One region of the Peribacillus sedimenti genome, then DNA from elsewhere that is predicted to be linked to it. Evidence: riboswitches for the same ligand, from Rfam matches in the RefSeq annotation. Region 1 holds a riboswitch; each other region holds the start of a gene.
What was found. A riboswitch is a leader RNA that binds a small molecule or an ion and turns the genes downstream of it on or off. The one in region 1 is predicted to bind thiamine pyrophosphate.
Positions count from the first base shown of each region.

Region 1 (7,952 bases):
ACTATTTCAAACTGACAAAATATTAGAATTGTCCTTAGATGATGCTTTTAATCACTTGAAATCGCGAAATTTATGGAATGGACCAACACCGATTGAGAAATACCGTGAAATCATGGGTGTTCCTCTGCCGGTGGTATGGGAGGCCTTATTGCCAAACCATTCCAATGAGATAAGGGAACAAACTGATGCTTTTTTCCTTGAAAGATTAATTGAGAATATCAGGAAAGGCAAAGGTGCTTTATATCCGAATGTCAAGGCAACATTCAGCTTTTTAATTGAAAACAACTGTTCCATATACATAGCAAGTAATGGTTTGCCGGAATATTTAAGCTCAATTGTAAAGTACTATAATTTGGATCGCTGGGTTACTGAAACATTTAGTATCCAACAAATAAAGTCGATGGATAAATCAGATTTAGTCAAAGCGATCATACAAAAATATAATATTAAAAATGCAGCTGTAGTCGGAGACCGCCTTTCTGATATAAAAGCGGCAAAAGAAAACGGATTGGTTGCCATAGGATGTAAATTTGATTTCTCGAAGGATGAAGAGCTTGCCCAGGCTGATATAGTAATAGATAACTTGATTCAATTGCAAACGGTATTATTGGATATAAAAGAACCTGAATCAACAGTTTTCTGAAATGGACGTCAGTCCTGCTTCTGGCGGCTTTTTTAGCGTATCTAACCAAAGGGAGCATTTTGTAAAAAGTGTTTCTGCACCGGATATAGTTCCTTTATATTCATAATAAAATTAGACAAGGGAAGCGGATAAAATGAAGAAAAGCAAACAAAATGCAGAACATTACATTTGGGGAGCAAATTGCGATGGTTGGCATTTAGTAAAGAATGAAGAATTAAGTGTTATCCATGAACGGATGCCCTCTAATACCTCAGAAATAAGGCATTATCATAATCAAGCTCGTCAATTTTTCTTTGTTTTATCAGGTACTGCAACATTGGAAATCAATGGGGAACGAATCGTATTAAACCGTGAAGAAGGAATAGAGGTTCTCCCACTAACAGCGCACCAAATGTTCAATGAATCAAAGGGGGATGTGGAATTCCTGGTCATATCCCAGCCCGCAAGCAAGGGTGATAGAATCGAAGCAGATCATATAAATTGTGATTGAGCTTTAGGTGCTAACCGAATTAAGCTGAAGGGGGCGGTTTAATTAAAGAAAAGAAGGAAATTCTGAAATCAAAAATTTATAAGTATTTTATGATTTATGTATAAAGTGGTGGTCGAGTTGCAAAGAAAAGTGCCTGAAAAAATACATATTATAGGCTCGGTTGGAAGTGGAAAAACCACTTTAGCAAAAGCCTTATCTTCTAGTTATGATATTCCATACTATGAGTTAGATAATGTAGTGTGGAAAAGGTTTGATAATGGTGATGTTCGGAGAACAGATGAAGAAAGAGACCAGTATTTGCGCACAATTATAGAATCGAAGTCCTGGATTGTCGAGGGTGTACATTTTTCTTGGGTATCCCAGAGTTTTAGCAAGGCAGATTTAATTATTTTTCTGGATACAAACTATTCAACTAGAAAGCTCAGGATTATAAAGAGATTTATTTTACAAAAAATCAGATTTGAAAAAGCGAACTATAAACCTTCATTTAAAATGTTCAAGAGAATGTTTGGATGGAATGCGGATTTTGAAAATATTTATAAACCCGAGATTAAAAATATGTTACAAATACATAATGATAAGCTTTTAATTTTAAAAGATAACACTGAAATAGACAACTACTTCATTACAGAGCTGGATCGTTGAAAATTGGTGTTTACAGAATATTGGGTTTTTGTAATGTTGAGGTAAAAGTTTCCATAATAAACCTAATTGATTAGGAATAGGAAGGAATGTTTATTGTTTAGAGAGCTGCCGTTTGGTGAAAGGCAGTCAGTGATTTCCGCCAACTCGACTAAGAGTGGATAGACAGATAATTAGGTCTATACGGTTCATTCCGTTACAGAATTACCTGAGAGGTTTGTTTTTTATCTTACAAACTAAATAAGAGAGTTGCCAGGTTAGGTATAATTTATCGTCTCTTGAGAGGTGTCAGGCTTTTTTTTACAAAAAGGCAGAAGGAGAGGGAAATGATAATCAGGGAAGCGAAATTGTCTGATGCTGCAGGAATTGCTAAGGTACATGTGGATTGCTGGAGAACAACACATAAAAATATATTCCCATGCGAATTTTTATTTGATCTATCGTATCAACAACGGACAGCTCTATGTGAAAAGAACATTAACAAAACCGGAAATATTGTATATGTGGCAGAGGGTAAAGATGGAGAAGTTATTGGTGTTGCCGATGGAAAAGAGAAACCAATGATGTTAAAGTCCCAGGTGATTTAACTTCAATCTATATACTTGAAGCATTTCAGGGAAGGGGAATAGGAAGAGAGCTAATAAAAACACTATTTTCAAAGTTTGAGCATCTAGGCTGCAATACAATTTTTATGGAGGTACTGGAGGACAATGAATCTCGATACTTCTATGAGGCTTTTGGAGCAGAATTATATAAAAGCGAAAGAGTAAAAATTGCCGGTTTAGAAGCCATCCTTAAATCAGTCAGCCTATAGTTTACTGACAATCCTCTAGCTAAATACAAGACACGGCAAGGCAGTTATGTGTGACCTTTTGCTAAATGATTTCACCGGGACAGGATTAGAACAGATGAATTTTCAGTTGTAACTAATTTTCTCTTTCCCGACATTGAAAAACCTTTGTAGGGAAGGGAGTAACGAAAAAGTTGGCCGGTTTTTTCAGACATAGAATTGGCAAATGAACAACCATGCCAAAAAATGAGAGAGCATGGTTGTTCAAAGGTTCTTGTTTTCCTGATTTTAACACATTAATAATCTTGGCCTATACTTAGCTTAGTATTGATCCCTGTTTCATAATGTTGATTCCTGTAAAAATAAATCATTGTTTTTCAAGATCGGACAAGAGGAGTCCTCTTTTTAAGAAATATCAGCATATTTTTATTGATATATATTCCCGCCAGATTCCTTAAACTCCTCTGCCTTTTCCTTCATTCCTTCTTCAATAGCTTGTTTTGTACCCAGATGGTTTACCATTGCGTAATTGCGAATATCCTGAGAGATTCTCATGCTGCAGAATTTTGGACCGCACATGGAACAAAAATGTGCTGTTTTTGCACCTTCCGCAGGCAATGTTTCATCATGGAATTCTAATGCGCGTTCAGGGTCCAGCGATAAATTAAATTGATCACGCCAGCGGAATTCAAATCGTGCTTTAGACAAAGCATCATCTCTTGTTTGTGCTCCTGAATGCCCTTTTGCCAGGTCAGCAGCGTGAGCAGCAATTTTGTACGTTATAACACCCTCACGAACATCATCTTTATTCGGCAAGCCTAAATGTTCCTTTGGTGTTACGTAGCATAGCATCGCTGTTCCATACCATCCAATCATTGCGGCTCCAATGGCAGATGTAATGTGGTCATATCCAGGTGCTACATCGGTTGTAAGAGGTCCCAGAGTATAAAATGGCGCTTCATGGCATATTTCTAATTGCTTATCCATGTTTTCCTTAATAAGGTGCAAGGGGACGTGTCCTGGCCCCTCGACCATTACCTGTACATCATGTTTCCATGCTATTTTAGTCAGCTCTCCCAGAGTCTCCAGCTCTGCAAACTGGGCTTCATCATTTGCATCCGCAATGGAGCCAGGGCGTAAACCATCCCCTAGAGAGAATGCGACATCATAGCATTTCATGATTTCACAGATTTCTTCGAAGTGAGTATATAAAAAGTTCTCTTTATGATGATAAAGGCACCATTGGGCCAATATAGAACCACCACGAGACACAATTCCTGTTAGTCGCTTAGCAGTCAGAGGAACATACCGCAACAGGACACCAGCATGGATCGTAAAGTAATCCACACCTTGTTCGGCTTGTTCTATCAAGGTATCACGATAAATTTCCCATGTGAGGTTTTCAGCCACTCCATTTACTTTTTCAAGGGCTTGATAGATGGGAACGGTACCAACAGGCACAGCCGAGTTCCGAATAATCCATTCTCTGGTTGTATGAATGTTTTTACCGGTTGATAAATCCATAATTGTATCAGCACCCCAGCGTGTAGCCCAGGTCATTTTTTCAACCTCTTCATGAATAGAAGATGAAACGGCTGAATTGCCAATATTGGCATTGATTTTGACATGAAAATTACGGCCGATGATCATAGGTTCAGATTCTGGATGATTAATATTAGCGGGGATGATCGCTCTGCCTCTTGCGACTTCTTCGCGAACAAACTCGGGTTTCATATTTTCCCTTATTGCTATGAATTCCATTTCTGGAGTGATGATTCCCTTTTTTGCATAATGGAGCTGGGTGACGTTTTTCCCTTTTTTTGCACGTAATGGTTTCCTTCTTAACCCTGGAAACAATTGATGATTGGCACGGGGGTCATTCTCCGCTATATAACCATTATCTTCAGGCTTAATTTTACGGCCTTCATATTCCTCCACTTCTCCTCTTTCAAGAATCCATGCATTTCGAAGAGCTGGAAGACCCTTTGCAATATCGACCTCATAATTAGGATCTGTATAAGGGCCGCTTGTATCATAGACACGTACTGGCGGATTCTCTTCTTCACAATATTTACCGGTTGTCGGACTCAACTCGATTTCACGCATGGGAACTTGAATATCTGGTCTTGATCCTTCCGCATAAATTTTTTTACTGCCTGAAAAATTGGACATGATGGATATGTTTTTTTCATTTAACGCCATGGTGGACATGAATATCTCTCCTTTTTGAGGTTTTTAAGGACGAGATCTGAATCATACCAGCAGTAATAAATCAGAAGAGAAAAGAAAAAGCTGAATCCATTAATAAACGGACCCAGCTTATATGTAGAAATTGTAAATACTGAATGAAAATATACATATAACTTCCCTACGCTGGCATGATCCAGATCAGGTCCAAAGGGTCAAGAAACTTTAACGTGTTTCCCTCTCAGCCCAACTTATTGGACTCCCCCAGTTATTGCTATTAAATTGTGATTTCAGTATACATGAGTTTTCAGAAAACGCAAAGAATTTTGATTAAATAGTGATATAAATATCTAAATTAGTAAACATTTCCTATCTTATGTTACATAGTATTCTTATACTTTAGCTTGAAATACTTTCAAATCCTTTTTACGCAGTTAATCCTTTATGAACTGACCGAATTTTAAAAATATTGGCAGAATATTATTTATATTGCTATTGTAAGTTAAAAAATTCTATATTATAACCCAGCGATTAAGAGTATTCAGGAATTTTTATATCCGAAACCGTAGAGTTAATAGGTTAATTAACAGATATTTTAAATAAAGAAAATTGGGATTATTGGACAGAAAAAGGTGATGATGAAGCAGCAAAAATAGTGAATTTGGTTAAAAAAAGGTGTCTGACCCTTGGTATACCATCTCATCTGTTAGATATAGGGGAAAAAGTAAAATAGCTATTTAGCATTCATTATATTTATAAGCACTAATGCAGCTGAAATAATTGCATACTCCGCAGATTTTCTCATTTGGATATATACAATGGAAGCAGGAATATACTCGTTAAACCAAGAAGAAGTAAATGGTTAAACCAGTTTACCGCGTTTTCCGTCCACACATATTTCATCTTAGTGGTTTTCCCTCCTTTCCGTTGTTTAGCCTAGTACAATATACTTTACATGTTAAAAAGGAGAAATGAGAGATTGAAGAGAACATGGATAAAGAAATATAGTATTTTGTTTCATACTTCCTTAGCTCTTTCACTTCTAAGTGTTGCGATCCCGTCCCCCCAATCTGCCGAAGCCGCCAACATAAAGGTTACAAAGGCAGGTGCTGTCCCGAATGACGGAAAGCTGGATACCAAAGCGATTCAAAAAGCAATCAATACAGTATCGAAATCGGGTGGAGGAATTGTTGATATCCCTGGTGGCAAATATGAAGTCGCTGTCGACGCCGGCGGTACTGTTTTGTATTTAAAGAACAATGTTCACATTAGACTTGCGGATGATGCAGTGATCCAGCTGCGCCCTAATAATAAGGGTATACATAGGATGTTTGTTGTTGATGATCGACGAAATGTTACTTTCTCCGGGGGAACCTTAGTTGGAGACAGGACTGGCCATAAGGGGACAACAGGGGAATGGGGCCATGGCATCCAGTTATATGGGCACGCTACCAATGTGAAAATTCTTAACATGACCTTCAAGAATTTTTGGGGCGATGGTATAGAAATAAGCAGTCCAAATACAAAAGTGCCTGACGGTGTAAAAATTGATAGAATTACAGCAGATAACAACCGGAGACAGGGTTTGTCCATTGTTGCAGGACGGAATATCACGGTGACAAACAGTGTGTTCAAAAATACGAATGGTACTGAACCCAGTCACGGGATTGATCTGGAGCGTGATGCACCATATAACAAACCTCTGGAGAAAATCACGATTAATGATAATGTTCTGCAAAACAATGATGGGTATGGATTGGCCTTTGTTTATGTTAATAGTAATACAATTAAGGCAAACAGAAATAAAATTAAAAATAATAAAGAAGGCGGAGTCTTCTTAGGGAACGCTAATAAAGTTCTCGTGAATGACAACTTGATTACAGGAAATGGCTCAAAGGCGCAAAACGATTCGAATAAAAACTTTGGAAGCGGTGTGTTCTTGAACTACAGCTCGAATAATACAATATCCGGCAATGAGATTGAACATAACCGCCGTTATGGAATCCATGCTTTGAACGGTGTGAAGAATAATCATTTTAGAAAGAACAAGATCAAAAATAATACACGTGGAACTGTGATACTGTTCGGTGCAAATTAATAAATGATTAAGTCTGAAGGCTGCCTCTTATTGGCAGTCTTTTATTGTGAATGAATATTCGCGTAATAATTGTCTCAATTGTAATTTGTCACATATGCCGGGAAAAAAGTTCAACAAACGCTTTATATATAATATAATGATGCCATTGATAAATTTCGCCAGGCAGAATCGATAAAAATGGAATTTCGATCCTAAGTTATCGGATCAGTTACTTAACAAGTGATACTTGTAACCTATCATCAATATGCTGATAGCTTTTCTGTTTTTTCAAGCAAGATAGGATTTTTTTCGTGCAATTTACTGAAAGAAAATAATCGTTACTAGACATTTAACCTGCATAGGGCTTTTTTATAAGGAGGAAGAATGGATAAGATTAAGGCTTGGGCCAAAAGTATAAAACGGCAGATTTTTATTCTTTTTTATGCTTGTAAAGATGAAAGAGTACCCTGGTACGTAAAAGTGTATACGGCTTGTATTGTTGCCTATGCATTCAGCCCGATCGACCTGATACCGGATTTTATTCCCCTTCTTGGCTATCTGGATGATGTCATTCTCCTTCCAATAGCGATCATGCTGGCGTTGAAGATGGTACCAAAGAATGTATTATCACACTGTGAAGATAAGGCAGAAGAATTAATGAAAAAGGGTAAGCCAAAGAATTGGATAGCGGGATCAATAATAGTATTGATTTGGGGTGTATTTACTGTTTGGGCTATTTTGCAATTTTATCAATATTTCGGCTAAGGATACAAAACAAGCAATGTGTTTAAAGCATTGCTTGTTTTGTATCCTTTTTTCACCCTGCTTGATAAAAAGATCTCTTATTACATTTCCTCTGTTATGAAAGTATGCCATCCATGCTTAGTCCTGCTGTCCTAATAATTATTCGGCACTTTCTTTTTTAGGAATGCCATTAAATCCTCCAACTTTGTATAGGTATTGAAAAAGCGATAATTGTGATTTAATGTTCATAATGTGCTTTAGATTCCCCATATCCGCTTATCATTTACATAAATGTTAAAGCAAGTTTACATTCTTTTCAAATTTCCTTAATATCCTTTCGATATATTTATATTGTAATCGACGAAAAACTTATTTATTA
Region 1 covers NZ_CP143547.1:3,178,823-3,186,774, reverse strand. The annotation lists gene V1500_RS15735 (HAD family hydrolase) at 1-643, shown strand, start outside; gene V1500_RS15730 (cupin domain-containing protein) at 777-1,133, shown strand; gene V1500_RS15725 (AAA family ATPase) at 1,251-1,778, shown strand; gene V1500_RS15720 (hypothetical protein) at 2,102-2,362, shown strand; gene V1500_RS15715 (GNAT family N-acetyltransferase) at 2,368-2,589, shown strand; gene thiC (phosphomethylpyrimidine synthase ThiC) at 2,992-4,776, opposite strand; TPP riboswitch at 4,914-5,028, opposite strand; gene V1500_RS15705 (right-handed parallel beta-helix repeat-containing protein) at 5,732-6,850, shown strand; gene V1500_RS15700 (YkvA family protein) at 7,214-7,594, shown strand.

Region 2 (7,952 bases), 2.2 Mb from region 1:
TTGATTTTCGGTGATTAATTTTTGATCCTTCATCCTCTTCAGTACTAGATTTCTTCTCTTAAGTGAATCTTCCGGGTTATTGTATGGATCCAGGGCAGTTGGTACGTTAATTATGCCAGCCAGCATCGCTGACTCTGCGATTGTAAGCTCCTTTACTTCTTTATCGAAATAGATTCTTGCTGCATTTTTAATTCCCCAAGCCCCATGGCCAAAGTAAATCTTGTTAAGATACATTTCCAAGATTTCATCTTTGGAATATTTTTTCTCTATCTCCCTTGCAAGAAAAAATTCTTCCAATTTTCGTTTGTACGTCCTGTCCGGCTCGAGAAGCGAAATCTTTATTAGCTGCTGCGTAATGGTGCTGCCGCCTTCTTCGATGCCGCCAGCCTTGACATTTTGATAAAAGGCACGCATGATCGATTTATAATCCACACCGTTATGTTTATAGAATCTTTGGTCTTCAACGGCTACCGCAGCCTCTTTTACATAGTCGGGTACCTCCTCGATAGGTATCCCCTCCATTTTATTTGCGGTAATCTTACTGGCAAGCTTGCCATCCATGTCATAAATCTCGGTGGACTTTTTAAGCTGGTCATCCAGATTGCTTATATTGGTATCCGGCTTAAAGAAATACAAAAAACCAACAGCAATCAAGGAAACCATTGAAAAGAGAATTACACCTGTTTGAATGATCCAAGCAGGCTTCAAACGGCTTACACCTTTAAGAAAGAATCTGTTAACCCCTTTCATATGAACCCCCTATTCTCATATCTAAACCCTTTTATATCTGTTAAAAACAAAAAAAGTGCATGATGTGGCCGGATTTTTACCTATATATACCCAATTACGCATTTTTCACACCTGATTGGCTTTATACGACAAAGTAAAAATCGCTTGGATTAAGAGAATAAAAGAGTATTTTGTAGAACGTGGAAGAATTGCATTGAAGAAAAATAAAAAACAACCTGATAGGTTGTTCTTTAACAAATATTTCAACTAAACAGAGTCAGCTTTCGGGAATACCTTCTTTGCCATTGTCATCATCTGTAATTTCTTTTGCCAGTGTTTCCATATACATATAAACGATTTGCTTCGTCTTGTCATCAGCACCCAAAATATTTAAATGCTTTAGACATCGTTTGATGGTAGGGTGTATCTTTGCGTCGTTTTGATGCATGTCTATCACCTCATTTTTCCATTCACTTATTAATAGAATAGCGGAATTTGCCTTTAAGCACAGTAGACTATGGACTCATTTGTAAAATTCTGTCGTAAAAATAAGTCAAAATTCCTAATTCTATCGCGAGACTATATATTATAGCTGTGTTTTTGCCGCAAATCAGCTGCAGTCTAACTGATATGGCACATGGTGCGTAGAAATGTACTTCACTTGTATGGAAATTCTCTTTCTGCATGACTAGGACTAGGCGCCAACGGGTAAAAAATTATGAAGCATAAGAATTTGATAGACAGCAGCAAACTGTAAACAGTGGAGAATTTTTTCATTTTCAGGAGGGGAGCGCTATACATGTTAGCTCATTTTAAGTATATTTTGGTTGCTTTTGATGGAAGTGAGGGTGGAAAAAAGGCGATTGAATGGGGGGTAAAGGTAAAAAAAACAGTGCCAGATGCATCCTTGACAATCGTCCATGTCTCCAACGAGAAAGTAGAACAGAAAACGGTCGGGAATGCCAGTGGTTTTGGAATTACAAATGACGCAATGTTACTCGATCCAACCCAGATTCCCTCCCTATTGGCTTCCGAACAATCAAATGCTGTTCTAAACCAAGAAACGCATACGGTTGTCAAAAACAGCAGCAGCCTGGCAGAAAGAACGGCACTTGCCATTTTGCGTGACAATCAGGTAGAGGGCAGATTTATAATACTTGAGGGAAATCCAGCCACATGCATTCCGGAATATGCGGCACATGAAGGAGCCGATTTAATCATTATCGGCAACAGCGGAAAAAGCGGCTTGAAGAAGTTGTTTCTCGGAAGTACAAGCAGTACGGTTGCCAAAGAAGCACATTGCCCTGTACTGATCGCAAAGTAATGACGAATAAACCTCATAAAAGCGGCTGCAGAAGAGTCTGCAGCCATTTTTACTGTGATTTATCTACCAGTTTGACCAGCAAGTGGGCAAGCATATGCCTTTCGCCTTCATTTCCTGATATCCATAACTCCTGGAGAAGCTTTTCTTCGCGATTCCTCGGCTCCACTTTTTCGGCTAAATAGTCCGCTACCTTTTCCCCAATCTTTGCGAGCTGTTCATTGTTTAATCCAATATTTTTGGCCAAATCCAGTCTTTTTTCAAGATAAGTCCTAAATTCTTCAAAGCTTCTTAAAATATCATCCATCTCTTGTGAAGGAATCTTATCTAATGCCTTGTCTACATTATCAGTATTTATGTGTCCATCCTTTTGGACTACATGTTCCTTTTCAGCCATAACACTCTTCTCTCCTTTTTTCTCTGACCTTTGATGAGACGAATAATTTATGAAAAACAAGCAGGTGCAATATGTTCCTCTTACAATCCTTCCACAATATGTATGAAATAAAACGGATTTTTTCAATTCTGGGATTGTAAATTATTCCAATCGCCAAAGGCTTCAACGACCCTTATCGTTTTTCGTCCTCAATCAATTCCTCAAATCTGGCTTTAGCCTCATTTTCTTCGAAGGTACTGTATATACGGTAGTTGTCCTCATCAAGTATCCGAAAATGATGGCTAATCATATTTTGCTGCAGGATATAGCTCTGATCCCGCGCAATCACTTTCCACCAGACCTTTCCGCCAAGGGTTTTCTCCTTCCGGTAGTTTAGCCCGTCTCTTGCAATCGTCTCGGCTACTTCAAGCGGGTCTCCTCCCAATGCCGACTGCAGGACCTCACTCTCCCGAAAAAGGGCACATACAGCTACTATCACCGTCCATCCGGCAGTTGACCGGCCCTTTTCAATTTGTACCAGTGTTTTCTTAGAAACCCCGAGAACTTCCGCCATTTTGTCTTGGGTATAGTCCATTTCTACTCTTACCAATTTTATTTTATCCGTGATAATGCTTATAACAGTCTGTTTATCCATGTTCCGCCTCTGTCATTTTTAGTGTAATTTTACACTGAAAATGACCAGGGATTCAAGGCGGCGGATTTTGGATACAAATCAAAAAACCGGCCCACAAGGAACCGGTTATAATGCTTATGACTGATATGATTTTCTTAGTAGAACTTTTGCTGCAGCAGAATATAACATAACGACTACTATTGCCGAAAGTATGAAGCTCGCAAGCATATAAGTGCCGTTGTAGATTAACGAATAGAGTGCTACAGGCTGTCCCTCTGGAGCATAAGAACCCCAGAAGATTATTCCCGCGGCAAAATGGCATAAGAAACGCAGAAAACTTCCGATGAAAATGCCAAGAACAGCATAGGTGTACGCTTTTGTTCTTTTTCCAACTTCAAGGTTGCCATTCACAGAGTTCGTAAACAAGCCTGCCGCTCCTACGAGTGTAAATGCAAGGAAGTATTCAAGAAAACCCTGGGCTGGATGGACAACCTGAGCGTAAGTAAGGACCATTTGGAGCATTCCCAAAAGAAATCCCGTCAACAGGCCCCCTTTCAAACCCCAGCGATAAGCCATCAGGAATACGGGAACCATTGCAATGGAAACGGACCCCCCTTGCGGCCAAATCCTTGAAAAAACGACTCCTGATACCCAATCGAGCAGCAACGCCAGCGCTGCAAAAACCGCAACTTCTACCATAAATAAAGTTTTATTTTTCATGATTTCCTCCTTCTCCATTCAAGAGAAGCATTCTGGAGCACTCCCGGCATAGCTTTTATCAACAAAAAAAGCAATACCAGGGCGGTAATGGACAGTCCCAGTATTGCTTGATCCAAAACCACATCCCTACGCTAGCATTAACTAACAGGTTCTTAGGGTCAGAACTCACTCGCTCACTCTCAGCCTTTTTTGGCTCCCCTTGTGGACGTATTATTTTTTTATCCTCGGTAAAAATATACTACTAGTTTGTTATAAGTTCAAGACTTATTTCCGGCTTTTGATCCAGATGAAAAGCAAAGCAAAAGTGTCCCCTGTTCCCGCTTTTATTCAAATACAGCATGGAGGTAACGGAATGAATCATGATACCAAACAGGCGTCTGCTGAAAAAGGAGCCTATATAAGCATTGCTGCATATATTTTTCTCTCAGCCCTAAAATTAACAGTCGGACATATTGGCGATTCCAGAGCGTTATGGGCTGACGGATTAAATAATACTACTGATATTATCGCTTCCCTGGCAGTACTAATAGGATTAAGAATATCCAGGCGTCCTCCCGATGAAAATCATGCTTATGGTCATCAAAGGGCTGAAACGATCGCATCCCTTGTGGCGGCGCTTATCATGATAACTGTAGGAATCCAGGTAATATATAATGGATTCCAGGCCATCTTTAACCATTCACAGGGAAAACCGGACATGGCTGCTGCATATACCGCTTTATTCTCTGCCATTTTCATGTATGCCATATACCGCTATAATGTAAATTTGAGTAAAAAAACGAACAGCGCATCAATCAATGCAGTGGCACAGGATAATAAGGCAGATGCCCTTGTAAGTGCAGGGGCGTTTATAGGGATCGTTGGCAGTAGATTTGGCGTAGGATGGCTTGATTCTGCAGCAGCTGTCATTGTCGGTGTCATTATCTGCAAAACAGCCTGGGAAATTTTCCGTGAAGCCTCACATACACTGATAGATGGGTTCGATGAGCCGACACTAAGGGATATACATCAAACAATAGATTCAGTTCCAGGAGTAAAAGAAACCTCGAATGTAAGAGGCAGAATGCATGGCAATGAAATTCTTCTTGAAGCAACGATATTTGTAGAACCTCTTTTAAATGTGGTGGAAAGCCATAGGATTACTGAGGAAGTTGAGGATAAACTGCGAAGGATTCACAGAGTCACCTATGCAATCATTCATATCGAACCTTTTGCTGATACAAAGATCTAACTTGTATCCTATATCCTGATAGGAAATTAGCACGAGATTTCAGGACGGCGGCTGTTCATGGACAGCCGCTTTTCCTTTTTCCCACTTTTTTCCCGGTCTTTTTTACACTTTTTCTGATTTTAATGGAGGATTTTAACTACAATGCATCGAAAGAATTACAGAATGATGTTATTTATTACCATATCAATGTAGTTCAATGAACGGATATCCCGTTTTCCAATAGAAAATACCATACCATTCTTCCAAAAACATATAGGGATTGCAGTAAAAAACATCGCGAATTTCTATCTCAAAAAATACTATATTGTTTACAAACGTTTTGAACTGTATTTATCGGCTGACTTCTAAATAATCTACATATTTTCATTATAGTTTTGACTATTTTCTGTCTATGGAGGATTATATGGAATACACAATAGAAGAAATTGTTCAATACCTGCAGGAGGAAAAGGATCATATATTAACTGAATGGTACTCTAAACATTCAATTTTTGAAAAGGAAGGGCAGGACATAAATTTCCGGCAAAATAGTGAAGCTCTTTACGAAATCATCATTAACTCCTTATATCATTCGGGCCGTTCAAACATAGATTCAATCAAAGCTCTGGCCCGCAGTGCAGCAGAAAGCAGCTATAAGGCTGGTTCGGATTTTAATAATTTTATTTATGATATCAGTGCTGGGAGAACGATCATATTATCCCGTCTTATTTCTGCTGAAATAAATTTTTTCCAGCAAGAAGGTATACTTAAAATCCTTAATGAATGCTTTGACAGTTATATTCTCCATGCAGTATCTCATTTTTCAACGATGAACACAGAAACGCTGCAGAAAAAATATTATCTATTAAATCAAACACATAAAGATCGATTAACTCTGCTTGGCCAAATGACATCAAGCTTTGTTCATGAGTTCAGGAATCCACTGACTTCCATAATGGGTTTTATCCAGCTTTTGCAATCAGAAAATAAAGAGATTAAATATTTGGATATAATTTCAAAGGAATTGGAGCAATTAAATTACAGGGTGACACAGTTTCTAAGCCTATCAAAAAAAGAAAACAGCGAAAATGAACGAAAAACTTTTTCTATTCGAGAGCTGGTTAATGAAGTAATTGATTTTTTATATCCTACTATTCTCGAAGTGAATGCCGCTATAACTTGCAATATACCGGAAGATATATATATAAAAGGCTCAAAGGAGGAATTTCGCCAGGTTTTGCTTAACATAGTGCTTAATGCGACAGATGTAATTTCCAGTGTCCCTGCACCGGCGATATACATCAACGCCGCCGAAAAGCCTTCAGGATATATGACCTTAAGCTTAGCCAACAATGGTCCGAAGATACCCAATGATATAATACCGACGATTTTCGAGCCTTTTATTACCACCAAGAAACGCGGGACTGGACTTGGTCTATTCGTATGTAAGGAAATTATCGAAAAACACGGAGGCACCTTGAGCTGTAAATCAACGGATGACATAACGACATTTTCCATATTCATGCCTTGCTGTGAAGGGGATTAAATATTTTCAGAAAAAAAATATTGAAAACGCTTTCTTATGCATTTTTTAACCCCTTCTGCACTTATTTGCATTAGGCCTTTGTCAATAATGCGATCTATCAAATCCCGGATTCATGCTGGGATATGCTGATTGCTGCACATATCATTGACCGCCCTGGAGTATGCTGTCTTTTCCTGGAACAATGGACCAATATATCTTCATTGATCCTATTTTGTTCCATCATTTTCCTGACCACTTTTTTACTGTTACAATTGGAGGGGCCTTCTTTATTTTCCAAACAAAATACATAATAAGAACAAATCCGGCAGCAATAACAAAGTGAGGGATATACGGAGACATACGCTGCTTTATATCCATCCACCCCTCTCCAAGAACCTTTCCTAACATTAAAAAGAAAATAGTCCATGGAATGATGGCTGCTATTGTATAAGATGTAAATTTTAGGACAGGCATCTTCGCCATGCCTGCGGGTATCGAAATAGCATGCCTCACAACCGGTACAAACCGTGCTGAAAAGATTACCCCTGCCCCATATTCCTCAAACCACTGACTGGCGATATCCAGATGCTTCTCTTTTATCAAAATGTATTTCCCATATTTCAACAGAAAAGGCCGTCCGCCGAAGTATCCAGCCCAGTATAGGAAAAGCTGGGCCATCGTTCCCCCGGCAACGCCCGCTGCAAGTGCTCCGGCAAATTGGATTTTGCCGATACTCACAAGATATCCTCCATAACCCAGCACCAGCTCACTCGGAATGATTTCAATCATTAAACCAAGAGCGATTCCTAAATACCCCATTTCCGCAAGGGACTCCAAAACCATCACAAAAAATTCAGACATGGGACAACTCCTATCTACATTTAAAATGTCCTTCCAAATAAAGGTTCAATACACCTCTATCTTATTGAGAGCTCCATCTTATTATGCGAGGATTGTCCCCCTGGACAAAAAATAAAAAACATGCTGGGTGCCAGCATGCTTATGTATATTGGATTATCAATCACTTTTGATTGTCGCTATTAAATTTCGAAAAATGTTCAGTAAATGCCGGGGCTTCAAAGGCGAGTAAAGACGGGTCCGTTTCATAGACACTGGAAAACACTTCATGCCTTGACTTTGTTTTTTCAATTATGATGCCTTTGTCTCTAAACTTTGCAATAAGCTCATTTCTCAATTAGCTCACCCCTGTAATCGTATGTGTTACCTGATAATTTCCCTCTTTTTATCTAATTAAAACCATTTTCTTAAATTTTTTTTGTAGTGCAGCAGGGCAAAACCAATTTCAAACTATTGATAATAGAGTAGAAATGTATTAAACATTACCGTTTTTCATAACTGTAATAGAAGTGAAAATCCCTACAGTAAGAATGGTAAGGCAGGAGTAAAGAAATATATTTAGCCCTACAATTTTCAATC
Region 2 covers NZ_CP143547.1:982,797-990,748, reverse strand. The annotation lists gene V1500_RS05065 (PBP1A family penicillin-binding protein) at 1-750, opposite strand, end outside; gene V1500_RS05060 (hypothetical protein) at 1,007-1,177, opposite strand; gene V1500_RS05055 (universal stress protein) at 1,529-2,053, shown strand; gene V1500_RS05050 (DUF3243 domain-containing protein) at 2,103-2,447, opposite strand; gene V1500_RS05045 (helix-turn-helix transcriptional regulator) at 2,620-3,081, opposite strand; gene thiT (energy-coupled thiamine transporter ThiT) at 3,196-3,780, opposite strand; TPP riboswitch at 3,887-3,990, opposite strand; gene V1500_RS05035 (cation diffusion facilitator family transporter) at 4,133-5,011, shown strand; gene V1500_RS05030 (histidine kinase N-terminal domain-containing protein) at 5,415-6,536, shown strand; gene V1500_RS05025 (DedA family protein) at 6,756-7,376, opposite strand; gene V1500_RS05020 (hypothetical protein) at 7,537-7,710, opposite strand; gene V1500_RS05015 (YitT family protein) at 7,849-7,952, opposite strand, start outside.
Region 2: it holds a riboswitch for thiamine pyrophosphate, as region 1 does, so the genes downstream of both, thiT (energy-coupled thiamine transporter ThiT) here and thiC (phosphomethylpyrimidine synthase ThiC) in region 1, are expected to answer to the same signal.

Region 3 (7,952 bases), 1.5 Mb from region 1:
AAACCGGATTTGGATGATGCTTGAATAAGGCATCATGGTTATGCTGCTGCTCTTCATACCTTTTCTCCTGCTCGAAGAATTGCTTTTCGCGCAAAAGGTCCGGAAGCAGGAATAAACAGGATAAAATAAGTAATTGAATACAGTAAGGAATGAAAATAACAACCTCACTATCATTAAAGAAAAGGGAATCAACATCCGCCACTGACAAAATCATCAAATAGGGCAGGCTTGCTATGGAAATGCCTATGACTGCAGAGCCCGAAAGACGCCATAAATGAGTGATCCGGTTTTTCGCTTCAATTCTGAATTGAGAAAAATAGCGGAGGCTAGCCATACTCACAGCCGCTATCAAGATATAATTCAAGATGACCTGATACAGTTTCACATCGCTGTCATTTTGAAAAAGATAGTAGGCGCCCGCGAATTCTGCGCTGCCGATCACCAGGCAAAGGGACACTATCAGTGCAGGAAAATAAGAGCCTGGCAGCATGCCCCTCTTTCCGATCAGCTGTAAAGAAAGGTAGCAGTACATTCCGAAAATAAGGGCATGAAAAATAGCATAATAGATGGCCGCTTTTTCTGAGTATTGATAATGAAACGATAAAGTAACAAATACATGGCTGATGAAAAAACTGGCTCCTACCTTGATGGAGCGTTTCAGCACTGACTCTGATCCGCTGCTCGCGGCATCCATCCGGTCATTGAGAAATAGATAGCTTGCGGCTATGGAGAATACGATGGCCGCTGCCAGGAAAAAAATATTGATAACAAACACTCCTTACTAAGAAGACAGACTATTTATGGGCGGTTTTTTCTAAGCTGCAAGCAAACTGCGATTACAACACCATAATGTACGTATTGAGGGTTAAAATTAACAATATTGTAACATATTATGAAAATATTCGTCTCGACAATTTTAGGCATATTACACCGTTTTCAAAAAGAAGTGGAATGTTGCGCAAAAAATGTTAAAATTATGGCGGAAATGTGAAGGATTAGTGCCGGAAGCCGGCCGCATCACTGACATTTTTATACATATTCAATACTGGAGGGCTGTATGGCAGACACAACTTCAAAAACGTTGTCAGAAAGAAAGCTGCTTGGGATAGCAGGACTAGGATGGATGTTTGATGCCATGGATGTGGGCATGCTTTCGTTCATCGTTGTAGCGCTCGCTGCAGAATGGAATCTTACGTCAGAAAGTGTCGGATGGATTGGCAGTGTCAACTCCATTGGCATGGCAGCAGGAGCCCTGTTGTTTGGAGTACTGGCTGACAGGATCGGCAGAAAATCCGTTTTTATCGTTACCTTGCTTTTATTTTCCATTGGGAGCGGCTTATCGGCTGCAGTCAGTTCCTTTGCATTATTTCTAATATTGCGCTTTTTGATCGGCATGGGTCTCGGAGGGGAGCTACCTGTTGCCTCCACGCTTGTGTCCGAAAGCGTAGCAGCGGAAAAAAGGGGACGAGTCGTAGTCTTGCTGGAGAGTTTTTGGGCGGCTGGATGGATCATCGCAGCATTGATCTCCTATTTCGTAATCCCGGAATACGGCTGGAGAATCGCTTTGCTTTTGAGTGCCGTCCCAGCCTTGTATGCACTTTACCTGCGCTTAAACTTGCCTGATTCACCAAGGTTCACTAAAAAGAAAAAAACATCCGTACTAAAAAACATGCAAAAGGTTTGGGCCAAGGAGCATAGCCGAAACACTGCAATGCTATGGATTCTCTGGTTTTGTGTCGTGTTTTCCTATTATGGGATGTTCCTGTGGCTTCCAAGCGTCATGTCAATGAAGGGATTTAGCTTAATTAAAAGCTTTCAATATGTATTGATCATGACCCTTGCACAGCTCCCTGGTTATTTTACGGCAGCATGGTTTATCGAAAAGATCGGAAGAAAGTTTGTCCTGGTTACCTATTTGATAGGAACAGCGATAAGTGCCTATTTCTTCGGGTCCGCTGAAAGTCTGCCGATGCTTATTACATCAGGCATGTTCCTTTCCTTCTTCAATTTGGGAGCGTGGGGTGCGCTTTATGCATACACGCCTGAACAATATCCTGACGCTATACGCGGCACTGGTGCCGGCATGGCGGCTGCCATTGGAAGAGTGGGCGGTATCCTCGGACCTCTCCTCCTAGGTTATTTGGTCGCCAGGGACATATCGATTTCGGCAATCTTTACGATCTTTACGGTAGCTGTGCTGATCGGTGCGTTTTCCGTATTATTGCTGGGAAAAGAAACGAAGAATACCGAGCTTGCTGAATAGGGCCCTCAATTGATTATCAGGCGGCGTGCTGCGAGCTGTTAAAGAGCATAAGTACTAACGCAGGAAATAGAAGTATCCATTTGCTCATAACTTTATATTCAGACATATAGTGAGGCTGAGCAGGAAGCAGACTTCGAGCATAAAAACTGGATATCGAGCATAAATTCGTATATCGAGCATAAAAAAGGATATTTCGCGCATGACTGGCCGGATTTCGCTCATAAAACCGGATATATCGTTCATACATTCAGCAAATCCTATGCTGGAACTCTCCAAATTCAATTTTTATGGAGTATTCACAGAGTTGCTCTTGAAATTTTGATATTTTACCCTTAATTCAACCCTTTTTGAATGTAAAAACAACCCCTTTTCCTTAACGAAAAGGGGTTTGCTGCTTAAAGCAAATGCAATCTAACAATGTGAAATTCTACTTGCCTAACAGCTTTTTTAATAGGGAGGCTGCCTCTGCTGGATTTTCGGCCTGAGTGATCGCAGATACTACGGCAGCTCCTGCGATGCCGCTGTCTGAAATCGTGGCAATATTAGTTTTATTAATACCTCCGATTGCGACTACCGGAATTTTGACAACCTCGCATATCTGGTTAAGTGCACCTGGTTCCATAAGCTTGGCATCATTTTTGGTGGCTGTCGGAAAAACGGAGCCAGCTCCGATATAATCGGCACCGTCGGCTTCTGCCTGCACCGCTTCGGCGGGGATTTGCACGGATACTCCCAATAACATGCCATCCGGCAGCATCTTCCTTGCCGCTTTCGCTGGGATATCATCCTGTCCAATGTGCACACCGGCTGCGCCGACAGCAAGGGCAATGTCGATGCGGTCATTGATAATCAGCGGAATCTTGTATGAATCCAGTAATTTTTTCAGCTGAGAGGCCTTGTTATAAAAGTCTTTCCCGCTGATATGTTTTTCCCGAAGCTGGACTACCGTTACGCCGCCAGATATACTTTTTTCAACTATGGACAGAAGGCTTTCGGCCGGCATGGCATCTTCACTTACTAGATAAAGGCTATAATCGGGGGTGTTATGTAATTTCAACTAGCTTCACTCCATTTTCCCATATTTCGTCTGTCATCGTTGAAATGCAGTCCATTAGCTTCACTCTGAAGGTTCCAGCGCCAACTGGTGTCTGCATTTCACCGAATGTCATCTCACCAGCAAGGCTCATCACTGAAATGCCAGCCACAGCGGCAGCCATCATATCTTCGGCAGCACCTGCAAAGACACCAATCAATGCGGTAGCCATACAGCCGCTCCCTGTAATCTTCGTAAGGAAAGGATGGCCATTATCACAATAAATTGCAGTACTTCCGTTGCTTATAACATCGCGTGCACCGCTTATGACAGCGACACAATGGAATTGGTTCGCGACATCCATGGCGAGCCTCGTTATATCCGTATCGACATTTCCGGAATCGACCCCGCGTGTGCCGGCCGTCCCGCCGATCAAACTGTTCATTTCACTGGCGTTGCCGCGAATGATGCCGATCCTTACCTCCTGCAATAATTGTACAGCCCGCTTTGTCCGGAATGGGGTCGCACCTGCACCAACCGGGTCGAAAACAACCGGAATGCCAAGCTGATTGGCCGTTTTCCCAGCTAAAAGCATCGCTTCGAATGAAGAATCATCCAGTGTGCCAAAGTTGATCACAAGGGCGTTCGCAATCTTTACCATATCCTCCGCTTCCTCGGGACTGGATGCCATGACGGGAGACCCTCCGATTGCCAGTGTCACGTTCGCACAATCATTAATCGTAACGGTGTTCGTTATTTGATGGACAAGGGGATTCCTCTGCTGAACCGTACTAAACAATTTTTTTATATCCTCGATCATAATGATTCACCCTCTTTGTTTTGAAATTGATAAAAATGATGGACCGGGCCATGCCCGTTTCCGATAGAGAAACTTTCCCGGATTGCGTTAGTGATATATTCCTTTGCTGACTCAATGGATTCAATATAAGACAAGCCTTTTGCAAGACCGGCAGCAATGGCCGCTGAGAGAGTACAGCCGGTTCCATGGGTGTTTTTGGTCACGATCCGTTCCGTACGGAGCCAGGTGAAGGTTTCGCCGTCATAGAATAAATCATTGGGATTACCTGCCAAATGCCCCCCTTTAAGCAGCACACTTTTCGCGCCAAGGGAGTGGATAGTCATGCACGCCTTATACAAGTCCTGCTTGGATTGAAGCACTGTGCCAACCAGGACCTCCGCTTCCGGAATATTGGGGGTGATCACGGTGGCAAGCGGAACCAGCCTGCTTTTCAAAGCTTCCACTGCGTCTTCCTGAAGCAGATGGTGGCCGCTTTTCGAAATCATCACAGGGTCTAAAACAATATGTTTGGGCTTGTATTTTGCCAGTGTTTCAGCAACAGTGTTTACGATTTCTGCCGTACTGAGCATTCCGATTTTGACAGCATCCACCTGGATGTCATCAAAGACCGCCTCAATCTGGTCGCGGATCATGGAAGTGTCGATATTTTGGACAGAACGGACTTCGACGGTGTTTTGGGCGGTTACCGCTGTAATTACCGACATTCCAAAGACACCGTTCGCTGAAAATGACTTTAAATCGGCCTGGATGCCTGCTCCGCCTCCAGAATCAGAGCCTGCGATTGTTAATGCTTTTTTCATAAATGAATCCCTCCAAATAACGGTTTTTTAAGAAGATTTTTAAAATCATGAATGCCATGGCCGCTCCTGTAAATGAACTAAAGATGAAAGCGGGAATAAAACCGAATAGAGTTACTTTTTGCCCCAAAAACAGGACAGCGATCGGGTAGCAGGCGATGGCACCGATTATGCCTGTGCCGATTATTTCACCAACAGCTGCCAAGCCAATGCTCCTCGTCTGCCTATAAAGAATGGCGGCGGCAAAAGCACCGATCATGCTTCCCGGAAAAGCGAATACTGAACCGGTGCCAGCCATATTCCTTAAAACTGATACGATAAAAGCCTGGGCAACTGCATAAAACGGGCCGAGCATGACTGAAGCCAAAACATTGGCTAAGTGCTGGAGCGGAAAAATCTTTACAAATCCAGCCGGAATATACACAAATGAAGAAGTCAATGCTGTTGCTGCTGTAATCATTGCCGTCAAAGTAAGCTTTAGGATCTGGACCATTCAGAGTTCCTCCTTAAACGTTTTAATGCATGGCTTAAGCAGACACTTCCCGGGCAGGGGAGCAAGCAGTTGCAATTAAGTATGCAGCCGAAGGAAAAGCAAAAAGCCCCGCTTCGGTGAAAGAAGCGGGGCATAAGGTTCTAAAATGAATGAACGAAATGCTTCACTTCCCTCCGCCGGCATGATCCGGTTCAGGTTCAAAGGGTCTAGAACATTCGTTCAATCTCAGCCTTTTACAGACTCCCCCAGTGACTGCTGGTTATTTAATTATTGTTATCATATCACAGGGCTGGCAAAAAACAACCTCTCTAGGTTTGAATTCTAAACGCACCACGCCATAATGACCGGATCAATTTTACAAGCATTTTGCAACTTTTTCGTGACAGAATCGTTTAATAAAAAAACATGACAAAAAGGGGGAGGACGAAGTGAAAGAGGCATACTGGTATTTTTTGTCAGCTTTTATCATGTATATTTTAAGTTTTATTTGCGGGTTCACAATTGGCCTGTACATATTTTTTGCCGTTATTTTATCCATTCTCCTTGGAATCTCAAAACTTGTCGGCCACCATGGCGTCCGGGGGCCAGCGGCGGCTGCCTTTTCGCTGTGGCTAGTGTCCGTAAAATTCATTGATGATTATTATTTGTTTTTCCCCATAGCTGTTTTTCTTTAGCAAGATAGAAAAACATAAACGGAATTTTTTTCATAGCGTCACCATAAAAAGAACGGCCATAAAGCCGTCCATTAACTCTTGTATTGTTTTGATATCTTTTGTTTTTCCAGTTTGAAAGGTAAACACCATGAATGTTTTTCGGATTGAGGTCGCAATCCTTTCGGGCATCACACTGGAGGATAAATTGGACGGGAAGTGGTATGGTCAATGCTCGAACCATTGCCGGCAAAGTCGGCTGTACCTCCTGCTGAAATGGCAAAAACGGCCAAAGATAAAATCAACAAGAATTTCTTCATAAAATCTGCCCCTTTTCATTAAGATATATATTTTATTGCATCTTCAAACCTTCTAGTCTTCTGGAGGTGCATGGCTAGCAGATAAGAGAAGGTATGAAGCTCTTGCCGGTATTCACTTGAGGATTTCAGGACAGGCAGGAGCTTATTCTCAAGGTAGTCATATCCTTTAGTTTCCTCACCATTTATAAGGCTGAGATAAAAGGTGGAAATCATCCTGTATATTTGGTTCCCTGTTTCCTTCGAGGCCTCCATAAGCTTGTTGAAGGCAACTCTTGCATTTGCATGATCTTCGCTAGTGTAATAGGTTTCCGCCAAAGAGTGCAGGCTCACAAGGGAGTGGAAGCTATCCTGTTCCTGATATTCGAGGCTTTTCTTAAAATAATCTATAGCATCATCCAAGAGTTCCATTTTTCTTTTCAGATAGCCGATGTTATGGAAAACCTGCTGCATTAATTCCGAATCTCCCAAAATCTCCGCATTCCTTTTAAGATGTTTATAGCATTCCAGGGCTTCTGGATAAATCTCGGAATGGGTATAATTGATGCCGAGCACCATAAGAGTATGCAGGATTCTCTTAATATTATATTGGTTGGTGTAAAGTCCGAGAGCCTTCCTTCCGTAGTGCACAGCATGTCCCGGCTGTTCCATTTGGCCTTTTACAAGAGCCAGATGATAATATACTTCAGCTCCGAGAAATAGCTCGTCGGGCTGCTGGTGCACGATGCGGACCAGGATTTCATCGGCCTGTGAGTACTTTTTTTGTAATATTAAATATATGGAACTGTAGTAATAATATAAGTACCACTCGTGTTGGGAAAAATTTATCTTCTGTTTGTTAAGCCATTTTTTTTGCGTTGCGGCCTGGTCGTTCGAACGGACAAATAAGTAATAGCGAAACTTGTACAATTCGTATAAATACAGATAGTCGGAGAAGGGGATCAATTCTTTGTGATGTTTAAGTTCCTTGAATGTCTTTAATGCTTTTTCTTTCTGGTAAAAGTGGATATGCTCTATTAATTCCTGAAGCAGAAGATTGATGTGAAGGTTTTTGGATTCAATATCCTGGAGGTTGATATCAAGCTTTTTGAGAATGAGTGAAATGGTCTCTTCGTTAGCTTCCTTCCAATTATTTTCAATTTTGCTGAGATGAGGAACAGAACAAATTCCTTCACACAATTCACTTTGTGTTATATTTGCCTTTGTTCTGTAGTACTTGATGAGAGAACCTATTTTCATGACATCACCTCTATGCCATTTTTGTTTATTATAGTACTGCCTGTAAATTTTCCCAATTGGTCTAAAGGAGCATTTTTTCGAAAATAGGAATTTAGGCCCATTTTCTGTTTGCTCAATGATATGTTTAAAGCATGCTATGTGATGAAAAGTAAATATTGTTCAACGAACGGCAACCTTTGGTGATTTTTAGTAAAAAATGGGAAAATAGTCTTGTTTATTTCGATTTTTTTGTTTATTATAATAAACAAATGAACGGACAGAAAGGACTTTTGTCATGATTACCATTGCTTCCGACTTCTCAATGATAGAAGAAAAACGGCAGGAAATGATAGCTTCGGCC
Region 3 covers NZ_CP143547.1:1,720,096-1,728,047, forward strand. The annotation lists gene V1500_RS08475 (EAL domain-containing protein) at 1-775, opposite strand, end outside; gene V1500_RS08480 (MFS transporter) at 1,058-2,263, shown strand; gene thiE (thiamine phosphate synthase) at 2,691-3,320, opposite strand; gene thiM (hydroxyethylthiazole kinase) at 3,307-4,116, opposite strand; gene thiD (bifunctional hydroxymethylpyrimidine kinase/phosphomethylpyrimidine kinase) at 4,113-4,916, opposite strand; gene thiW (energy coupling factor transporter S component ThiW) at 4,885-5,406, opposite strand; TPP riboswitch at 5,558-5,663, opposite strand; gene V1500_RS08505 (hypothetical protein) at 6,034-6,309, opposite strand; gene V1500_RS08510 (tetratricopeptide repeat protein) at 6,395-7,612, opposite strand; gene V1500_RS08515 (aspartyl-phosphate phosphatase Spo0E family protein) at 7,887-7,952, shown strand, end outside.
Region 3: it holds a riboswitch for thiamine pyrophosphate, as region 1 does, so the genes downstream of both, thiW (energy coupling factor transporter S component ThiW) here and thiC (phosphomethylpyrimidine synthase ThiC) in region 1, are expected to answer to the same signal.

Region 4 (7,952 bases), 200 kb from region 1:
GCATGGAAGATTTAGATGGTACAAAACTAGGAACCCAGCTTGGCACGATTCAAGAAGAAGGTGCAAAAAAACTGGCGAAAACAATCGAACTTAAAGTGAAAACATTGAATAAAGTACCGGAGTTGGTGCAGGAATTAAAAGCAGGACGTATTGATGCGGTATACCTAGATAAAACAGTTGCACAGGGCTACATCAAGGAAGCGGACTTAGCTGGTTTTGATGATGAAAGTGAAGGAACACCCGGAATGGCGATTGCGTTTCCAAAAGGCAAGAACAGCAAGTTAATCGAAGATTTCAACAAGGTAATTAAAGAGATGCAGGAAAACGGAGAACTTGAAAAACTGCAAAAGAAATGGCTTGAACAAGAATAACATCAAGAAATGAGGTGTAAGGCATGAATTTGGATTTTACCCGAATCGTGCCTTCTATTCCTTTTATATTAAATGGAATATGGGTAACGTTATTATTTGTAATTGTATCAGCGTTTTTGGGATTGATTATCGGTACGATCCTTTCCTTATTTAAGATCAGTCATGTTAAGGTATTAAACTGGTTTGCAGAAGCGTATACTTCGATATTCAGAGGTACTCCGCTATTACTGCAATTGATGCTTATCTATTTTGCGACACCGCAGCTAACTGGATACGATATACCTGCTTTCCTGGCTGGAATTCTGGCATTTGGTCTGAATTCGGGCGCGTATATATCCGAAATAATCCGGGCGGGCATCCAGGCGGTCGACAGAGGGCAAAGAGAAGCAGCAGAGGCTTTGGCCATACCATACAAACCGATGATGAAGGATATTATTTTCCCTCAGGCTTTAAAGAATATATTGCCAGCCCTTTTAAATGAATTAATAACCTTAACGAAAGAATCGGCTCTTGTATCCACTATTGGATTCCTTGACATTATGCGCCGTGCGCAGGTGGTAAGCGCAAATACGTATACTGCATTTGAGCCGCTGATTCTAGCAGGATTGATTTATTATGTAATGGTCATGGCCTTGACGATCCTTGGCCGCAGGGTGGAAAGGAGGCTGCGTGTAAGTGAGTAATGCTTTTATTAAGGTAGATAATCTAAACAAAACTTTTGGCAGCCTTAATGTCCTGAACGGGATATCAACGACAATCAATAAAGGGGAAGTCGTTGCTATTATTGGCCCTTCAGGCTCGGGGAAATCTACCTTTTTGCGCTGCCTTAACTTATTGGAAAAACCCACAAGCGGAAAGGTGATCATTGGCGGACAGGAGATAACCGACAAGGGTACCGATATATTAAAGGTCCGGCAGAATGTGGGAATGGTGTTTCAGCATTTTCATCTCTTTCCTCATAAAACAGTGCTGGAAAATGTAACATATGCACCGATGACGGTTAAAGGGATATCAAAGCAGGAAGCGGTAGAAACGGCTCTTCGACTATTAAAAACGGTAGGATTGGAAGAAAAGGCCGAGCAATATCCAAACCGTTTATCAGGCGGCCAAAAGCAGCGGGTTGCTATTGCCCGTGCACTGGCGATGTCACCGGATGTCATGCTGTTTGACGAGCCTACCTCGGCACTGGATCCGGAGATGGTGAAGGAAGTTCTGGAGGTCATGAAATCATTGGCCAAGACAGGTATGACAATGGCAATTGTTACCCATGAGATGGGGTTTGCCAGGGAAGTAGCGGATCGGGTGTTGTTTTTAGATGAAGGGATGATTGTAGAAGATGTTTCTCCCGATCAATTTTTTACAGCAGCACAAAGCAAGCGTGCACGGGATTTCCTTGCAAAGGTGCTGTAGGTGATAAGGGACCGTAGGATTATGAGTAGTTTGGAAGAATCAGCCAAAGAGTTGTCTTGTATGGCAGCTCTTTTTTTGGTTTTATAAGAGTAGATAGAAAAAATAACCAAAAGGAATGATATCATGAAGCAAAGCATTATTGATGGAATCGAAAACCATCGCCAGGAATTCTATGACATTAGTATTTATATAGGAGAAAATCCCGAACTTGGACATGAAGAGTTTAAGGCTTCTGCCATTCTTGCGGAAACATTGAAAAAGCATGGTTTTTCCGTTGAAATGGGTACTTGCGGCCTGCAGACAGCTTTTACCGCAACATATGACAGCGGCAAAGAAGGGCCAACGATCGGTTTCATGGCGGAATATGATGCACTGCCAGAGGTTGGCCATGCATGCGGACATAATCTTATTGGTACTATGGGAATTGCTGCAGGGATCGGCCTGAGCAAAGTAATCTCAGAAACAGGCGGAAAGGTAATCGTTTTTGGTACACCGGCGGAAGAAACAAAAGGCGGAAAAGTTACTATGGCTGAGGAAGGAATATTTAACGACGTGGATGTTGTTTTAATGGTCCATCCTTTGGACAGTTACATGAAAAGTGGTACATCTTTGGCGATGGATGCAATCCAATTTGAGTTCTTCGGCAAGGCGTCACATGCTGCAGCAAGTCCGCATCTTGGCATTAATGCCTTGGATGCGGTGCTTCAGACATTTAACAGCATAAATGCTTTGAGGCAGCATATTACTTCTGATGCAAGGATACACGGCATTATAACGGAGGGAGGCAAGGCAGCGAATGTTGTGCCTGACTATGCAGTAGCTCAATTTTATGTGCGGGCAGCTAAAAGGGAATATGTGAATGAACTGGTTGGAAAAGTTAAGTGCTGTGCTGAGGGGGCAGCCTTACAAACAGGTGCGACCATGAAATCATCGTTTTATGAATTTTCTTATGATGATATGGTCACAAATGCAGCCCTATCTGATGCTTTCACAAAGGAATTAATTGCTCTGGGCGTGGATGAAAACGAAATCCAGACACAAAGGGATGGATCTGGCTCACTGGATATGGGCAATGTCAGCCAGGTAGTCCCAGCCATCCACCCATATGTTAAGATTACGAACGAAGCTTACGCATGCCATACGTACGAATTCCGTGACGCATCCATGAGCGAGCAGGGAAGAGAAGCGATGATTTTGGGAGCGAAGGCAATGGCGTTAACAGGGTATGAGGTGTTGACAAATCCTGGGCTATTAGCGCAAATAAAGGATGAGTTCAAGCGCCAAAAAACATTCAGTGTATAGGGAAAGGAAAGACCCTCGGAATATTGAGAGGGTCTTTTTTTTTACCGATTTAAGTGTGGAAATAGGATGACGTAATGTTAATCCATTACCAGCCCGCCATCCACGACCAGATTTTGTCCAGTGACGGCCCTTGCCCACTCAGATGCAAAGAAGACTATGGTATCGGCGACCTCTGCTGGTTCGGTTACCTTCCTGAGAGGCGTCGAAGATTCAATGAGCTGGAATACTTCAGCAGAGGTTGCGCTGCTAGCATCAGTCGCTTTTAACAATCCTCCGGAGACCATATTGACAGTAATGCCAAATTGCCCCAATTCGTTGGCCATATTTCGGGTAAAGCCTAGGAGTGCAGCCTTGCTGGTATTGTAGTCATGATATGGAACGACAGGGTTTTGGAACAGGTTAGTACCGATATTGACCACTCGTCCGAACCCCATTTCCTTCATGTCTTCAAGTCCAGCCTGAATGGTATGTAAAGAACCTCGAACTGCGCTCTCCAGTTGGGAATGGTAATCATCCCAGGCAATGGCGGATGCATCTTTCCGAGCGATTGGATCGAAACGGAAATTGACAAGTGCATTATTGACAATGGTTGTAACGGGGTTTCCAAAGAACCGCTTAGCCTCCTCGAACATATGCTGCACCTCTTCAGGATTTCGAATATCAGCCTTTATGGCTATCGCATTTTCTCCTAATGATTGCTGAAGAGCCGCAGCCTTGTCAAAGCTTTCAAAATAGTTAATTACGACTCTTGCACCTTCCCTGGCAAACGCTTTTACAGTCTCAGCCCCCAAACCTCGGCTTCCTCCAGTTACCAACACGATTTGTTCGCTTAATTTCATCATTTATTCTCCTCCAGAATGCAAAAAAGCCAGATCCCAAAAAGGACCTGGCTTATCAGCAAAGATTAGTCTTTGTTTTAAGAAGCCTACTTTCCTACGCTGGCATGATCCAGATCAGGTCCAAAGGGTTAAAAAACAGCAGTTTTTCTCTCAGCCTATACTTAGGCACCCCTAGTAGTTTATATGTACTTTATTTCATCATAAGCACACTCTGCATAGAAGTAAAACAAAATGAACTATTATACTCAATAAAATAATAGAGCACATTGATTTAGTTGATTTTCACCTATTTTTCATTTTTCTTTACTAGAATCAATTTATCAAGATTAGTCTTTCTTTTGACACGACTATTTTTGAATGGTCCAATCGCCTTTAATTTTATTCTGTTCTTAGCTTTACGCTATACTAGCAATACTAGCAATACAAATGCTTTTGGATTTTAATGAAATATAGTGAAAAGGAGTTATCCCAATGAATGTTCTTTTGGCAGAGGATGATGTAAAACTTGGCGAATTGATCGTTTATATGCTGAAGAAAAAAGCAGGTATAAACGCTGAATGGGTAAAGGAGGGGGAAGATGCTTATTATTACGCTGTCTCCAGCTACCACGATGTATTGATCCTTGACTGGATGATGCCAAACGGAGATGGAATTGATGTTTGCCGGCGGCTAAGGAAAGAGGGATATGCTGGTGCTATTCTCATGCTGACGGCAAAGGATGCTGTGGAAGACCGGATTGCGGGGCTGGATTCAGGGGCGGATGATTATTTAGTAAAACCCTTTGAAATAGATGAATTGCTTGCTCGTCTGAGGGCACTTTCCCGCAGGAATTATGCCCCGATTCTGGAGGAGGAAACTCAATTTCATGACATTGTTTTAAACAGGTCAAGCCAGGTTTTAAGGCGGGCACAACAAGCAGTCCAGCTTAGCCCCCGTGAATTTCAGCTATTGGATTTACTTGTCCAGAATAAAGGTCAGGTACTTACCAGAGAAGTCATCATGGATCGGATTTGGGGATATGATTCCGATGTATCGATGAAAACCATAGATGCACATGTGAAACTGCTTCGAAAAAAACTGGATAGTGTGGGGAAATATGACATGCTTCATAGTATACGAGGGGTAGGGTATAAAATTGAAAATTGACTTCCGTTCTTTTTTCCACGAATTGCGCAAACGGGGAAAAGAGGACGTTTTTAGCGATACACAGAGGCGCTTGACCTTTTCATACAGCGGACTTCTTATGTTGTTTCTCGTCCTATTTGTTTTTATTGTATTTTTTCTATTATATTTCATTATTTTGAAGGATCAGGAACGGGAAATAAAGTCATTGGCAGGTCAGGAAGCGAATATTATCCAAGAATTTATCGATGAAAACTCTCCCAGGGGATTGCGGAATAGAGGTAATCAGGAAGTCGTATTATTGGGGGTCGACCAATTCTTCTATTATGTGGTCAATCCTGATGGAGAGTTGGTAATGGGGGATGAAGAATTCCCTGAATTACAGCAGGATGTATTGAGACTTTTGGAAGGCTGGAATCCTGAAGGCCATGACGACATCCGACAGGTTCGACTGGACGCACATTTTTCCCATAGCCGCCCAAACGGCAGGGACATGCAGCACGAAGAAAGAATTCAATCCAATCGCCAGAAAGATTTTCGTCTAATGCTGGCAGGACAGCCGATTTATTATAAAGGCCAATTCGTCGGAACCATATATGTGGGGAAGGATATTTCATTTGCCTATCAGTTATTTAAGTGGCTGTTGATTATTCTTGTTTCCATTGTCGTCCTTTTTTCAGGTGTGGCATTATTCCTTAGCTATGTCATGTCAAAGAAGGCGATGGAGCCAATATCCAGGGCATTTGACCGCCAGAGGGAATTTGTCGCTGATGCTTCCCATGAATTACGGACCCCGCTTAGTGTCATGCTTTCTTCCATCGATGCAATGGAAATGACGGTGGAAACACAGGAAGATGATTTTTCCCGTAAGCTTATGGCTGGCATGAAGGATGAAGTGAAACGGATGACAAGGCTGGTTGGGGATTTATTGACGCTGGCACGCTCGGATTCCAAGAATATTGAACGTGAAAACGTAACGTTCGATTTCCGTCCTCCTGCAGAAAAAGCCGTATATTCTGTAGAATCGCTGGCAGCTGCGAAAAAGATCCAACTGGATTTTCTCGCTCCAGATTCTTTAATCACAGTAGGAGATCCCGAAAAGCTATCACAGCTTTTATACATTTTATTGGACAATGCAATTAAATATACTCCTGAAAGGGGCCGCGTCAGCCTGGCCATATCCGTGGACGCCAATGAATTGGTCATTAAGGTTTCAGATAGCGGGATCGGTATCAAACCAGAAGATTATGACCGAATCTTTACCCGTTTTTACAGGGCGGACAAGGCAAGGTCACGTCAAATGGGCAGCCATGGGCTTGGGCTTTCCATTGCAAAATGGATAGTGGATATTCATAACGGAATGATCAGGGTTGACAGTCAAATCGGACAGGGTAGTACCTTTACGGTCCGAATCCCATTCTCTTTATAAGTTATGATAGGAGAACATAACAACGGGTACTCTTCTCGAAGGGATCGCCTGTCTTTTCCAATAATAAGAACATAACAATCCACACGCGAAGGGCAGGTCTTTCCCTGCTCTTTAGTTATTTAAACATTCTTTCCCTGGCATTAATCATCGCTGACGATCTGTCTTGATTAAAGCATATAAAATACTCAAATAATATTTCTGGCATGTATTCCTCAAACTCCAAAAATGCCGTCCATATTCTTATTTCTACCCCCACGCCTTGATGAAATGCTCCAAAATAATTATAGCCGATACCTGGGAGAGTTGATGAGAAGAAGGTAATATAGATATGTGAATTAGATTTTTTTCTAGGTCCCCCAAAATATTTACTCTTCTATATGAAGCCACCATTTTTCAAAACTTTTTTAAAAAAACTCCGTTGGTATTTATGTTGACTAATATATGGAATTCTACGAAAAAATTCTATTATTTTACAAATTATGAAAGGGTTTTTATGTTATGTGTCGTAATTTAATACATGAAGTTGAAGATATCTCGTAAGGGATGCGTTCATGCTTACATATTATGAGGATAAACTTAAGGCTTTAAAGGAACTCGGCGAGGTTGAAATCCCTATCCAGGATTGTGATTTGCAGTTCTTTATCGAGGATGCTTTAGAGAGTTTGAATCTTGCATATCAGAAGCTGATCCCTTCAAGAAACAGAAAAGGCACTTCAAAGGTTATGATAATAAAGATCACAGCCTGTTGATTGCTACGGAAAAACCATCTCGACAGGAGATGGTTTTTTTCGTTTATCTATGTTGCATATAAATTCTACGTTCTGTCTTTAATACGGTCTTCGTGAAGAATATGGTTTTCTAGGAATTTATGAAAGAACCACTCCCCAACACCAATTACAATGGCTGATAAGAAAGCCCCGAGAATGAGATTATCTCCAACTGATTGTACTGCCTCTTCAAGCATCCAAATTAACACAAATACCAGGGCTATATCGGCTAACGTTGCGGTAATGTTCCTTTTTGCCAAGTCCGAATGGTCAAAAGTACGGTGAAAAATAAGCAAGTCACCAAAAGGATACGCCACAATAGTCAAGATAACGCTTATGAAAATGCTGTCACTGAAATCAACGCCAAATATACCGGTGAGGACGATGCCTAGTACCGCAGCAATCATGATGAATTTGATAATGAGTGCCTTAACATGGTTCATCTACTTCGCTCCTTTCCCAAGATGTTATGTTTATATACCCCCAAAAGGCGTTCATTAATCTTCAATCAAGCTGCCTAGCATCAAATGTAAAGTTTCGTTTAAAGCCTGACATAGAAGGATTTTTGTGCATGCTTTACAATACAATGGGAGGATATAGTGAACGTTTGTGAACGTTTTTCTTGAAAAAGTGAAACTTTTTGATTGGTTTTGAGAGAAAATGATTGATTTTTGAAAGCGGTTTATATATTATGGAATTAAGAAATTGGAGG
Region 4 covers NZ_CP143547.1:3,380,546-3,388,497, reverse strand. The annotation lists gene V1500_RS16695 (basic amino acid ABC transporter substrate-binding protein) at 1-371, shown strand, start outside; gene V1500_RS16690 (amino acid ABC transporter permease) at 395-1,054, shown strand; gene V1500_RS16685 (amino acid ABC transporter ATP-binding protein) at 1,047-1,781, shown strand; gene V1500_RS16680 (M20 family metallopeptidase) at 1,905-3,083, shown strand; gene V1500_RS16675 (3-oxoacyl-ACP reductase) at 3,161-3,922, opposite strand; TPP riboswitch at 3,997-4,105, opposite strand; gene V1500_RS16670 (response regulator transcription factor) at 4,394-5,068, shown strand; gene V1500_RS16665 (sensor histidine kinase) at 5,058-6,473, shown strand; gene V1500_RS16660 (hypothetical protein) at 7,025-7,222, shown strand; gene V1500_RS16655 (DUF2512 family protein) at 7,288-7,683, opposite strand.
Region 4: it holds a riboswitch for thiamine pyrophosphate, as region 1 does, so the genes downstream of both, V1500_RS16675 (3-oxoacyl-ACP reductase) here and thiC (phosphomethylpyrimidine synthase ThiC) in region 1, are expected to answer to the same signal.